3 regions of the Brachybacterium sp. AG952 genome follow, and region 1 is predicted to be linked to each of the others. Evidence: predicted binding sites of a transcription regulator. Region 1 holds the regulator's gene; each other region holds the start of a gene.
What was found. Region 1 encodes HrcA, which represses chaperone genes, less so after heat shock. Its sites were predicted from a motif close to TTNGCACTCGNNNNNNNCGAGTGCNAA; they were not measured.

Region 1 (4,409 bases):
CTTCCGCGAGGACCTCTCCGTCGAGGGCGAGCTGTTCGTCACCGAGGAGAAGGCCGCAGCGCTGGAGACCGCACTGGCCACGCTCGAGACGAAGGTGCTCTCCCCGGTCGGCTGATAACCGCTCCCTCACGTCGCAGGACCCCGCCGGCGCCGAGCGTCTGCGGGGTCCTGTCGTCGGCGGGGTCCGCCGGTGGGCTCAGCCCCAGCGGCCGACGAGTGCGCTGAGCACCGCGAGGGCTGCGGGGCCGGCGGTGGAGGAGCGAAGAACCTCAGGGCCCAGCAGCACGGTCCGGGCACCGGCCTCGCGCAGGGCGGCCAGCTCGGACTCGTCGATCCCGCCCTCGGGGCCGACGACCACGACGATCTCCTCGACCCCGGCCTCGCTCGCTCCGCGCAGCTCCTCGGCGAGGCTCATCACGCCGACGGACTCCTGCTCGTGCAGCACCAGCACGAGCGTCCCGTCGGCCGCGCGGGCGCGCAGGTCCTCGACGAGCGCGCTCGTGGTCAGCGGGGCGTCGACGGCGGGAATGCCGGGCCGACGGCACTGCTTGACGGCGGCGCGGGCGGTGCCCTCCCACTTCGCGCGGCCCTTGGCGAGCTTCTCCCCCCGCCACACGGAGACGGAGCGCTTCGCGATCCACGGGACGATGCGGTCGACGCCGAGCTCGGTCGCGGACTCGACGGCCTGCTCGTCGCGACCGCCGGTGGCGAGGGCCTGCACCAGCGCGAGACGGGGCAGACGCTGCACGGCCGGGGACGGGTCCGCAAGAAGGCGCAGGTCGAGCGCCTCCTTGCGGGCGCCGGTGACCTCGGCGAGGACCTGTCGGCCGGGGGCGTCGGTGAGGAGCAGCTGCTCCCCTACCCCGATCCGGGCGACCTTGGCCGCGTGGCGACCCTCGTCGCCGGCGAGCTCGAGCTGGTCTCCCTCACGGGCGGCGGCGAGGGCCTCGTCGAGGATCAGGAAGCCGGGCGGGGTGGTGGGCACTGGCTCTCCCGTCTCAGAGGTTCAGGCGCTCGCGGAGCTTCGCGAACGGTCCGCCGTGGTTCTTCGGGCGGGTGGCCTCGTCGCCGCGGAGGGCGGCGAAGCGCTCGAGCAGCTCGCGCTCCTCGTCGGTGAGCGCGCTGGGCACGTCCACGTCCAGGACCACGCGGATGTCGCCGCGGCGCTCGCGGCGCAGCGGGGTCACGCCGAGGCCCTTGAGGAGGATCTCCTCGCCGGGCTGAGCGCCGGGGCGGATGTCGAGCTCCTGCTCCCCGTCGAAGGTCTCCAGCGGGATCGTCGCGCCGAGCGCGGCGGTGGTCATCGGCACGGAGATCGTGGTGACCAGGTCGTCGCCGGAGCGGTCGAACATCTCGTGGTCCTTGACGGACAGCTCCACGAAGAGGTCGCCGGAGGGGCCGCCGGCCTCGCCGGTCTCACCCTCGCCGCGCAGCTGGATGCGGGTGCCGTTCTCGACGCCGGAGGGGATGCGCACGGTGACGGTGCGCTCGGTGGCGGTGCGTCCGTGGCCGGAGCAGCCGGTGCAGGGGCTCTCGATCACGTCGCCGTGGCCCTCGCAGGTGGGGCAGGGCGCCATGGTGACCATCTGGCCCAGCAGCGACTGCTGGACGCGCTGGACGTGGCCGGAGCCGTTGCAGGCGGTGCAGCGGGTGGGGCTGGTGCCCGGCTCGGCGCAGGAGCCGGAGCAGCGCTCGCACAGCACGGCGGTGCGGAAGGTGACCTCCTGCTCGGTGCCGAAGACGACGTCGCGCAGCTCGATCTTCACCCGGCGCAGCACGTCGCCTCCGCGGCGCTGGCGCGGGACGGGCCCCTGGTTGCGCCCGCGCATCCCGGAGGCCCCGGCGAACATGTCGAAGATGTCGTTGAAGTCGAAGCCGGCGCCGCCGCCGCCGGGGAAGCCGCCCATGCCCGGGCCGCCGCCCATGTCGTACTGGCGGCGCTTGTCCGCATGGGAGAGGGTCTCGTACGCCTGGGAGACCTTCTTGAACTTCTCCGCCGCCTCCGGGTCCGGGTTGACGTCCGGGTGGAGGGTGCGGGCGAGCTTGCGGTACGCCTTCTTGATCTCCTCGGTCGAGGCGTCGCGGGAGACGCCGAGCAGCTCGTAGTAGTCGTCGTTCACAGGCGTGGGTCCTTCACAGGGGTCGGAGGTCGGTGACGGCCGGCGACGGGCGCGGGGCCCGCCGGCGCGGTCATTCGAGGAATCGGGAGACGTAGCGGGCGATCGCCTGGACGGTCGAGATCCCGGCCGCGTAGTCCATGCGGCTGGGGCCGAGGATCGCGAGGTGGGAGCCGGCGCCGTAGCCCGCGCCGACGAGCGCGGCCTGGTGCAGCGCCCGGTCGTGGAGCTCGGTGCCGATCCGCACCTGCACGTCCCCCGGGGAGACGTGCATCTCGGTGAACAGGCGCAGCAGCACCAGCTGCTCCTCGAGGACGTCCAGCAGCGGCTCGACGTCGCGGGCGAAGTCCTCGGCGGAGCGGGCGATGTTCGCGGTGCCCGCCATCATGATGCGGTCCTCGGCGCGGGTCGCGGCCAGCGCGGTGAGCGCCTCGGCCACCTCCGCGGCGGCGGGCCGCTCGGGGACGGGCAGGGACTCGAGGTAGTCCGTCAGCGGCGCGGCGAGGTCGGTGACCTCCCGGCCGGCGACGGCGCGGTTGAGCTGGTCGCGCAGCGCCGCGTAGTACTCGGCGGGGCGGCCGGCGATGACGGGGACGGTGCGCTGGTCCACCCGCCCCGACTCGGTGATCAGCACGACCAGCAGCAGCGAGTCCGCGACCTTCACGAGCTCGACGTGGCGGATGCGGGCCTGGCGCCGGGCCGGGTACTGCACCATCGCGACCTGCTGGGTGAGCTGGGCGAGGAGGCGCACGGTGCGGGCCAGGAGCTCCTCGACGTCCCCCGCGTCCTCGAGCAGGGTGCGGATCGCCCGCTTCTCGGCGGCGGAGAGGGGCTTGACCATCGCGACGTGGTCGACGAAGGCGCGATATCCCTTGTCGGTGGGGACGCGGCCAGCGGAGGTGTGGGGCTGGTGGATCAGCCCCTCCTCCTCGAGGACGGACATGTCGTTGCGGACGGTCGCCGCGGAGACGCCGAGCTCGTGCCGCTCCAGCAGCGACTTCGAGCCGACGGGCTCGCGCGTGGAGACGTAGTCCTCGACGATGGCGCCGAGGATCTGGAGCTTGCGGTCGTCCATGTCGTGCACCTCCTGCCGCGCGGTCCGGCACCGGGGCGTCCCGGTGCCCGGGTCTCCCTGGACATTGGCACTCTCCCATGCCAAGTGCCAATCGTACGCGTCTGCGGCGTGCTTCGCAGGGAGGCGTTCGCCACGGGGCTACAGTGTCCGCCGTGTCCACCCCGCCTGCTCGCTTCCCCGACCGGTACGGCGCCGATGTGCTCTCCTCCGGTCCGCCCGCCCATCACCGCCGCCGCCCCGTCGGCCGCGAGGTCCCCGCGCAGCGCGACCTCGTCGTCGAGGAGGCCTCGACCGGCTTCACCGGCGCGATCACGCGCGTGGAGAAGACGGCCGGGGAGCTGATCGTCGAGCTGGAGGACGGCCGCGGCCGACGCCGCACCTTCCCGCTCGGGCCGGGCTTCATGATCGACGGCCAGCCCGTCGTCCTCACCCGCCCGCAGGCGGCGCAGAAGGCGCCTGTCCGCAAGCGCTCCGCCTCCGGCTCGGTGTACGTCGAGGGGGCGAAGGCCCGCACCGCGCGTGCGTCGCGGATCTGGGTCGAGGGCACCCATGACGCGGAGCTGGTGCAGAAGGTGTGGGGCCACGACCTGCGGATCGAGGGCATCGTCGTCGAGCAGCTCGAGGGCGCCGACAACCTCGCCGAGCGCGTGCGCGAGTTCGGCCCCTCCCCCGGCCGCCGGCTCGGGATCCTGGTGGACCACCTGGTGAAGGGGTCGAAGGAGTCCCGCATCGCGGCCGAGGTGATGGCCCTGCCGGGCGCTCGTGGGAACGTCACCGTGCTCGGCCACCCCTACGTCGACGTATGGCAGGCCGTGAAGCCCGCGCGCGTGGGACTGAAGGAGTGGCCGCGCATCCCCAGGGGGACGGACATCAAGGTCGGCTCCCTCGCCGCGCTCGGCTGGCCCCACGAGGACAAGGCCGACATCGGCCTGGGCTGGAAGCGGATCCTCTCCACGGTCCGCTCCTACGCCGATGTCGAGCCGACGCTCTCGGGGCGCATCGAGGAGCTCATCGACTTCGTCACCGTCGACCAGGGGTGACTCCGCCGCGGCACGGGACGTCGTCGCGGGCCGTCGACGCCGCCCGACGGTGCGGGCACGCGGTCCGGGTCGGCGGCCCTCGGGAGCCCACCAGGGGGATATCCCCCAGCGGATGCGGCGGACCGCCGCGCTGACCGCGGGGTCCCCGGCTCGTTAGGGTGAACCCGTCACCCGAGA
Region 2 (4,409 bases), on a different contig from region 1:
CACGGCCTCGTCGCCGGTCAGGCCGAGGTCGTCGACCAGGACGGAGGACGCCTGCACGATGGCGGAGCCGCCGCCGGCGACGATGCCCTCCTCGATGGCAGCGCGGGTCGCGGAGACCGCGTCCTCGATGCGCATCTTCTTCTCCTTGAGCTCCACCTCGGTGTGAGCCCCGACCTTGATCACGGACACGCCGCCGGCCAGCTTCGCGAGGCGCTCCTGGAGCTTCTCGCGATCCCAGTCGGAGTCGGTGTTCTCGATCTCCGCACGGATCTGCGCGACGCGATCGGCCACGGCCTGGTCGTCGCCGGCCCCGCCCACGATGGTGGTCGAATCCTTGGTGACGACGACGCGGCCGGCGTGGCCGAGCACGTCGGTGTCGACGGTCTTGAGATCCAGGCCGAGGTCGGAGGTGACGACCTGGGCGCCGGTGAGCACGGCGATGTCCTGGAGCATGGCCTTGCGGCGGTCGCCGAAAGCGGGAGCCTTGACGGCCGCTCCCTTGAAGGCGCCGCGGATCTTGTTGACGACCAGCGTGGACAGGGCCTCGCCGTCGACGTCCTCGGCGATGATGAACAGCGGCTTACCGCTCTCCACCACCTTCTCGAGCAGCGGGAGGATGTCGGCCACGGCCGAGATCTTGCCCTGGTGCAGCAGCACCTGCGCGTCCTCGAGGACGACCTCCTGGCGGTCCGCATCGGTGACGAAGTGCGGGGAGATGAAGCCCTTGTCGAACTGCATGCCCTCGGTGAAGTCGAGCTCCATCGCGGTGGTGGAGGACTCCTCCACCGTGATGACGCCGTCCTTGCCGACCTTGTCGAAGGCCTCGGCGAGCAGGTCGCCGATCTCGCGGTCCTGGCTGGAGACCGAGGCGACCGACGCGATCTGGGCCTTGCCGTCGACCGGGGTCGAGATCTCCCCGAGCTTCTCGGAGAGCGCCTCGACGGCCTTCTCGATGCCGCGCTTGAGGGCGGCGGGCGCCGCGCCGGAGGCGACGTTGCGCAGACCCTCGTGCACGATGGCCTGGGCGAGGACGGTGGCGGTGGTGGTGCCGTCGCCGGCCACGTCATTGGTCTTGGTCGCGACCTCCTTCGTGAGCTGAGCGCCGAGGTTCTCGTAGGGATCCTCGAGCTCGATCTCACGGGCGATGGTCACGCCGTCGTTCGTGATGGTGGGGGCGCCCCACTTCTTGTCGAGGACGACGTTGCGGCCCTTGGGCCCGAGCGTCACCTTGACGGTGTTGGCGAGCTTGTCCACGCCCCGCTCGAGCGCGCGGCGCGCGTCCTCGTTGTACAGGATCTCCTTGGCCATGGATCAGGCCTCGATGATCGCGAGGATGTCGCGCGCGCCGAGGACCAGGAACTCCTCGTTGCCGTACTTGAGCTCGGTGCCGCCGTACTTGGAGAAGACGACCTTGTCGCCGACCTTGACGTCCATGGGGACACGCTCGCCCTTGTCGTCGAAGCGACCGGCGCCGACGGCGACGACCTCGCCCTCCTGGGGCTTCTCCTTCGCGGTGTCAGGGATGACCAGGCCGGAGGCGGTGGTCTGCTCCGCCTCGAGCGGCTTGACGACGACGCGGTCCTCGAGGGGCTTGATGGAGACCGACATGCGGCTCACTCCTTCATGAAGAGACTGACTCTGTATGAGTTCGGGGTCGGGTCCCGGGTCCGATCGTCGTCGCGGTGCCGACCGGGGCGGGTCCCTCGTAGCAGCTTCTGGCACTCTCGGCCGTCGACTGCCAACGGCGCCCACTGTAGGACGAGGGCTGGCACTCACGCAAGGCGAGTGCTAAATCTGGGCCGGGTGTCGGCTCGATGCGTCGCGCTGCGCGCGTCGCTGCAGGCCACGCGCCAGGAGAGAGCCGCGCTCGCACACGACCTTCCCCGGCTCCGCCGGCACCGCGATCCCGGGGAGCGCGGCGATGGAGCTGACGACGAGCCGACTGCCGCGTCTCCAACTCCGCTCCTTCGGCTGCTCCGCTCCTGGGGCTGCGCGAACCCCTCGGGGTCGGCCTCGAGGGTCCGAGCTCGAAGGCCACGGCTTTCTCGTCACCCCCCTCACCCCGAGCGGCTCGAGGGATGCCCAGGTCACACCCTTCTTGTGAACCCGATAACTTGTCGTCCCCGAAGGCGTGACGCCACGCCCCCGCGCGCGATAGGACTGGGGATGTCGAGACCGACGGCGCACCTGCGATCCAGGGCCCGTCCGCAACGCTCACACCCCTCCGAACCCGAGGAGATCCTCCATGGCCTTCATCCGCACCCTCCGCTCCGCCCTCCGTCGCCGCGACGACCAGCTCGCGCAGGACATCGTCGAGACGGGCACGCACCGCGACCATCGCGCCGATGCCACCGCCTCCGTCGCCCGTCACGGCTCCCAGGGCATCCGACCCTACGGCTTCGGCTACTGATCTCCTCAGGCGCGCGCCCTGCGCCGCCGCCGACGACGCCCCTGCAGGCAGTGCCTGCAGGGGCGTCGTGCATGTCCGGGCCGCGGATCAGCGCCCGGCGGCCTCGAGGATCTGTGCGACCTGCTCGGGGGCGAAGCGGTAGACCGGGCGCTCCACATCGGCGAGGGTGTCGCCGGCGTTCGGGAACACCGAGGTGACCACGTGCGGCGCCCCCTCCCCCAGCTCCACCAGGCTCACGCCGGACAGGGCGAGCGACTGCTCGGCCGCGCCCGCCCCGACGGGGTCGACCACGTTGGTGATGCCGGGGGCGACGTGCACCGGGATCCCGGCGATCTCGCCGGTCATCTCGTGGTGATAGTGGCCCGAGAGCACGATCCGCACGTCGGAGCCGTCGAGCACGGCGGCGAGCTCGTCGAGCCCGTCGAGGTCGAGGCCGCGCAGCAGCGGGGTCGCCGCGACGAGCGGCGGGTGGTGGATGGCGAGCACGGTCCCGCCTGGAGCGGGCTCGGCGAGGAGGCCACGCAGCCAGTCCAGCTGCTCGGGATCGAGGTGGCCGTAGCCGGCGCCGGGGACGCTCGAGTCGAGCACGACCGCACGGGCCCCTCCGGCGAGCGGCACGACCCGGTCCTGGCTCGGCGCGATCCGCTCGCCCGGGGCGACCGCCTCGCCGTAGACGGCGGAGACGTCGTGGTTGCCCATGACGATCGCGAGCGGCGCGTCGAAAGCGGCGGCGAAGGGGTCGAGGATCTCGTGGAGCAGGCGGTAGCTCTCGGCGGTGCCGTCCTCGGAGGCGTCGCCGGTGTGGACCACGGCGTCGATGTCCGCAAGGCCCTCCAGGCGGGACAGGAGCCCGCGCAGGGCGGCGGTGGTGTCGATCCGGTCGTAGTGGCGGGCGTCCCGGTCGCCGTAGAGGTGCGTGTCGGTCAGGTGCAGGATGCGCATGCCGGGAACGGTAGCGGCCGCAGGTGTCGCGCAGGTGTCGGAGTCGACCGGGTTCAGCCCAGCGCACCCACCCATTCGCTCGCGCCGTCGTCGAAGACCTGGTGCTTCCAGATCGGGACGCGCTGCTTGACGGTGTCCACGAGCTCGTCGCAGGCGACGAAGGCCTGCTTGCGGTGCGGGGCCGCGATCGCGCACACGAGGGCGGAGTCCCCGATGGCGAGGGGCCCGACCCGATGGGCGACCGCGACGAGAGCGTCCGGGTAGCGCTCCGCGATCTCGGAGGCGACCTCGGCGATCACGGCAGGGGCCGAGGGATGGGAGGTGTACTCGAGCCGGTCCACGCCGCGCCCGCCGTCGTGGTCGCGCACCACGCCGTCGAAGGTGACCACGGCGCCGCAGCGCGGGTCGGCGACGGCTGCCGCCATGGCGGCCACGGTGATCTCCTCGGTGCCGACCGCGGCATGCCGCACCCGCTGCGGAGCCTCCCCCATCGCGGGGTCTCCCGCGATCCGCAGCCCCTGGGCCTGGGCGTCGCCGCGCTCGTCGGTGCCGTCCGCCGGGAAGGTGGTCGTCCCGCGGGTCGGGTCGGCCGGGTCCGACGGGGTCGCCGGGTCCGTCGCCTCCGCGATCGGGTCGGACTCGCTCATCGCCGCCGTGGTCATGGCGGCGCGGGCCGAGTCGTCGGACCCATCGGCCCTCGCCCCGCCCTCCGGCCCGTGGTCCCCTCCGTCGCGCTGCTCGAGCAGGTGGTCCAGCAGCGGGTCGATCACGGCGATGCCGTCCTTCACGCCGCCGCGGGAGCCCGGCAGGTTCACCACGAAGCTCCGTCCCGCCATCCCGGCGATGCCGCGGCTGAGCAGGGCGGTGGCCTTCGCCGACTCGCCCCGGCGGCGCACGGCCTCGAGGATCCCGGGCATCTCCCGCTCGATCAGCGGCGCGGTCTGCTCGGGGGTGACGTCGGTGGGGCTGATGCCGGTGCCGCCGGAGGTGATGACCACGTCGACGCCGTCGGAGATCGCCGCGGCGAGCGCGCGGCCCACCTCGGGGCCGTCGGCCA
Region 3 (4,409 bases), on a different contig from region 1:
GGGCGCTCACCGAGCGGGACCGGCGGATCCTCGCGCTCGAGGGGCGCACCTTCCGCTACGTCGGCGCGAAGGAGCGGGCGATCCGCGAGGAGATCGGCCTGTCGAAGGTCGCCTACTACGTGCGGCTGAACGCCCTGCTCGACGAGCCGGCGGCGCTGCGCGCGGCCCCCGCCGTCGTCAACCGGCTCCGCGCCCGGCGCACCTCCGAGGACGGCGGCGCCTCCCTCGGCGGCGACCATCGCGTGGCCTGAGCCATCCGTCTCCGGGGCGTGTGCTCCACCCCCGATCCGGGTCGACCATGTTAAATGGGTCCGTGGCTGATTCCCAGTATCCCTACCCGCCGGACCGATTCGACGACGAGGCGGACGCCGTCACCTTCCACGGCGCCCACCGCGCCGAGCTCCCCTTCTGGCGGGAGAACCTGCTGTACATCATCATCATCGGCGCGGCCGTGGTGCTGCTGGTGGTGCTGCTCTTCGTGATCGGCGGCATGGGCGGCGACGACGACGGCGCCGAGGGCCCGGCCTCCGCGTCGGAGAGCGCCTCGAGCGAGGCCGCCCCCGAGGAGAGCCCCTCGGAGGAGCCCGCCCCGGAGCCCGACCTCTCCGTGCCCGTCCAGGTGATCAACGCCGGCAGCATCAACGGCCTCGCCGGCACCTGGCAGGAGGAGCTCCAGGGCGAGGGCTGGGAGGACGTCAGCGTCGCCACCGCCGACAGCCCCCAGCAGGAGCCCGTCGTGTTCTACCGCGACGAGGCAGATGCGGACACCGCCCAGGCGCTCGCCGAGCAGGTCGGCGCCGGCGAGGCCCGCCAGAGCGACGAGTACGACTCGCCCCTGACCTTCATCGCGGTCACCGAGCCCGGTGACGGCGGCGACGAGGGCGACGGCGGCGACGGCGACCAGGGTGGTCAGGGCGGCGAGGGCGGCGAGGGCTGACCCCTCCCCGCACGCCCCTGCGGCCCCGCGACGCGCCGCTCCTCCTGAGGGAGGGGCGGCGCGTCCGCGTGTGCGGGCCGTGGGGCGGGACGGGGCGTGCCCGTCGGCGCCGTCCGGCGAGCCCGTCGGCGCCGTTCGGCGAGACGGCCCCCGGGCGACGTCCGGCCCGGCCGACGGGGCCGTGTCCGCTCCTCGCGGAGAGTTAGCACTCTCAGGGGCAGAGTGCTTATGATGATCTGGCACTCGGTGCACGGGAGTGACAGCCCCGCGCATATAGCCTCCGCGCACCGGGACCTGAACATTCCGGCCCCGTGAGGGCGTCGGCGCCGTGGGACATGAACACGGAGTCGGCTCCCGTCCGTCGCGGGCACTGGGCCGGGTGGACATCACAGACACGGGAGAGATTCCACAATGGCCAAGCTCATCTCTTACGACGAGGAGGCCCGGCGCGGCCTCGAGCGGGGAATGAACCAGCTCGCCGACGCCGTCAAGGTCACCCTCGGCCCCAAGGGTCGCAACGTCGTGCTCGAGAAGTCCTGGGGCGCCCCCACCATCACCAACGACGGCGTGTCGATCGCCAAGGAGATCGAGCTCGACGATCCCTACGAGAAGATCGGCGCCGAGCTGGTGAAGGAGGTCGCCAAGAAGACCGACGACATCGCCGGCGACGGCACCACCACCGCCACCGTCCTCGCCCAGGCCCTGGTCAAGGAGGGCCTGCGCAACGTCGCCGCGGGCGCCAACCCGATCGCGCTCAAGCGCGGCATCGACCAGGCCGTGGCCGCGGTCTCCGAGACCCTGCTCAAGCAGGCCAAGGAGATCGAGACCAAGGAGCAGATCGCCTCCACCGCCGCCATTTCCGCGGCCGACCCGGCCATCGGCGAGCTCATCGCCGAGGCCCTCGACAAGGTCGGCAAGGAGGGCGTGATCACGGTCGAGGAGTCCAACACCATGGGCCTCGAGCTGGAGCTCACCGAGGGCATGCGCTTCGACAAGGGCTTCATCTCGCCGTACTTCGTCACCGACGCCGAGCGCCAGGAGACCGTGCTCGAGGATCCCTACATCCTCCTGCTCTCCTCCAAGGTGTCCTCCGTCAAGGACCTGCTGCCGCTGCTGGAGAAGGTCATCCAGGCCGGCAAGCCGCTGGCGATCATCGCCGAGGACGTCGAGGGCGAGGCCCTCGCGGTGCTCGTGGTGAACAAGCTCAAGGGCTCCTTCAAGTCCGTGGCCGTCAAGGCCCCCGGCTTCGGCGACCGCCGCAAGGCGATGCTGGAGGACATGGCCATCCTCACCGGTGGCCAGGTCATCGCCGAGGAGGTCGGCCTCAAGCTGGAGACCGCCGGTCTCGAGCAGCTCGGCCAGGCGCGCAAGATCGTCGTCACCAAGGACGAGACCACCATCGTCGAGGGCACCGGCGACGCCGACCGCATCGCCGGCCGCGTCTCCCAGATCCGCGCCGAGATCGAGAACTCCGACTCGGACTACGACCGCGAGAAGCTCCAGGAGCGCCTCGCGAAGCTGGCCGGCGGCGTGGCCGTCATCAAGGCCGGCGCCGCGACCGAGGTCGAGCTCAAGGAGCGCAAGCACCGCATCGAGGATGCCGTGCGCAACGCCAAGGCCGCCGTGGACGAGGGCGTCGTCGCCGGTGGCGGCGTCGCGCTGCTGCAGGCCGGTGCCGACACCTTCGGCAAGCTCGCCCTCGAGGGCGACGAGGCCACCGGTGCCAACATCGTCAAGGTCGCCATCGAGGCCCCGCTCAAGCAGATCGCAGTCAACGCCGGTCTCGAGGGCGGCGTCGTGGCCGAGAAGGTCAAGAACCTGCCCGTCGGCCAGGGCCTGAACGCCGCGTCCGGCGAGTACGAGGACCTGGTCTCGGCCGGGATCATCGACCCCGTCAAGGTGACCCGCTCCGCGCTGCAGAACGCGGCGTCCATCGCGGGCCTGTTCCTCACCACCGAGGCCGTCGTGGCCGACAAGCCGGAGCCCGAGGCCCCGGCCGCCGGCGGCGACATGGGCGGCATGGGGGGCATGGGCGGCATGATGTGATCTCCTGATCACCTGCCGCTCCACCCGAGTGCTCGACGAGCCCCGATCCTCTGACGAGGGTCGGGGCTCGTCGCTGTCCGTGGAGGCGGGAATGGGCAGTACTCCCCATGGTCGCGGCGGGCACCGGCGCCTATGGTCGGGTGCGGGGGAGACATCGACGTCACACGGAGGGGAACCATGTTCCACGGAGCAGACACCGGCCAGCTGCAGGACTTCGCGCAGCGGCTGGGAGAGAGCTCGGGACGCACGTCGGAGCTGCTCGACGAGGCGACCACCTGGAGGCTGAGCCGTTCGAAACCCGCAGGGCTGGAACTGGAGCGGTATCTCCTCATCGACGACGGCGACCCCGCCACCGTATGGGTGGCAACGTGTCCTGCTCTCGATGCCGTGGCAGGGAACGGGTGGAGCGCGTGAGCGCCCCGGTGCCGCGACGAGGAGTCCTCGCCGCGGCGGGAACGGGACTGCTGCTGTCGCTCCTCGGATGCGTCGACGATGCCGAGGACCCGGCGCCGTCGACGACGGTGCCGGACGGTATGCCGACCACGGCGGTCGGCGTCCTCGAGAGCGCGGACCTCGCCCCGCCGCCCGAGGGTGCGCAGGTGCAGCTGGTCGAGAGCACCACGATCTCGGAGTTCGAGGCCTGGGCCGTCGAGGCGACGTTCGAGGCGCCCGCCGCCGAGCTCGAGCGCTGGATGCTCGACAGCTACGGCGACCCCGACGGGATCGGTCGGGCCTGGGTGACGCCGCAGAAGGTGAAGGACGCCATGGACATCGAGGACGTGCCGGACACCTGGCGGATCGAGGAGACGTCGATACAGGGGACCGCCTTCGAGCGCATGGTGCTCGTCGACGACGCGGACCCGCGGACCGTCCGGGTACGTCTCAGCGAGGTCCGCTGATCGTCTCCACCGGAGCGCCGGAGGACGATTCCGCTCTGTGCACGAACGAGCGGCCGCGCAGCGCGTCACGTCCGTGCTCGTGGAGCTCTCCGTCCTCGCCTTCGCGCTGCTGGGCCTGGTCTGGGGCGGGATCCGCGGCATGTCGATCTCCTTCGACCAGGCGATCCCGGGCCTGCCGGTGACCGTGGGGCAGATGTATCTGGCCCTGCCGATCGCGGGCGTGCTCATCGCCCTGTCCCCCTCGAGGACCTCGTGCGTGCCGCGCGCGGCGACGACATGCTCGCCGGTGACGACGCCCCCTCGTGGAAGGGTCGGGCGGCGGGGTCCTCGCCGTCCGGGCCCTCCCTCACGGGCCTCGCGGTCGGGGTCTCGCAGTCCGGGTCCGCCGCCGGCCTGGTCGTCCTCGAGGGTCAGCCTGCGCACTGCCGGCCCGGGCGTGGTCGGCCGGTGGCGCAGGGCGTGCCACTACGGCATATATGCCGTAGTGGCACGCCCTGCGCCATGACCTGACCATGCCCGGGCCGCGA

Region 2: groES (co-chaperone GroES) is a predicted target of HrcA. The motif match lies at 1,766-1,792, and genes of this name have one in related genera.
Region 3: groL (chaperonin GroEL) is a predicted target of HrcA. The motif match lies at 1,140-1,166, and genes of this name have one in related genera.

Annotation. Positions count from the first base shown of each region.
Region 1 is NZ_SNXV01000003.1:27,928-32,336, reverse strand. Features, by position in the region: gene DEU31_RS08375 (NAD(P)H-dependent oxidoreductase) at 1-115, shown strand, start outside; gene DEU31_RS08370 (16S rRNA (uracil(1498)-N(3))-methyltransferase) at 197-985, opposite strand; gene dnaJ (molecular chaperone DnaJ) at 999-2,120, opposite strand; gene hrcA (heat-inducible transcriptional repressor HrcA) at 2,191-3,192, opposite strand; gene DEU31_RS08355 (DUF3097 domain-containing protein) at 3,336-4,232, shown strand.
Region 2 is NZ_SNXV01000002.1:268,535-272,943, forward strand. Features, by position in the region: gene groL (chaperonin GroEL) at 1-1,308, opposite strand, end outside; gene groES (co-chaperone GroES) at 1,312-1,608, opposite strand; gene DEU31_RS16760 (hypothetical protein) at 2,246-2,410, shown strand; gene DEU31_RS06695 (metallophosphoesterase) at 2,498-3,352, opposite strand; gene DEU31_RS17110 (molybdenum cofactor biosynthesis protein MoaE) at 3,406-4,409, opposite strand, start outside.
Region 3 is NZ_SNXV01000002.1:361,711-366,119, reverse strand. Features, by position in the region: gene DEU31_RS07120 (DUF3263 domain-containing protein) at 1-251, shown strand, start outside; gene DEU31_RS07115 (LytR C-terminal domain-containing protein) at 314-937, shown strand; gene groL (chaperonin GroEL) at 1,349-2,983, shown strand; gene DEU31_RS07105 (hypothetical protein) at 3,161-3,397, shown strand; gene DEU31_RS07100 (hypothetical protein) at 3,394-3,882, shown strand.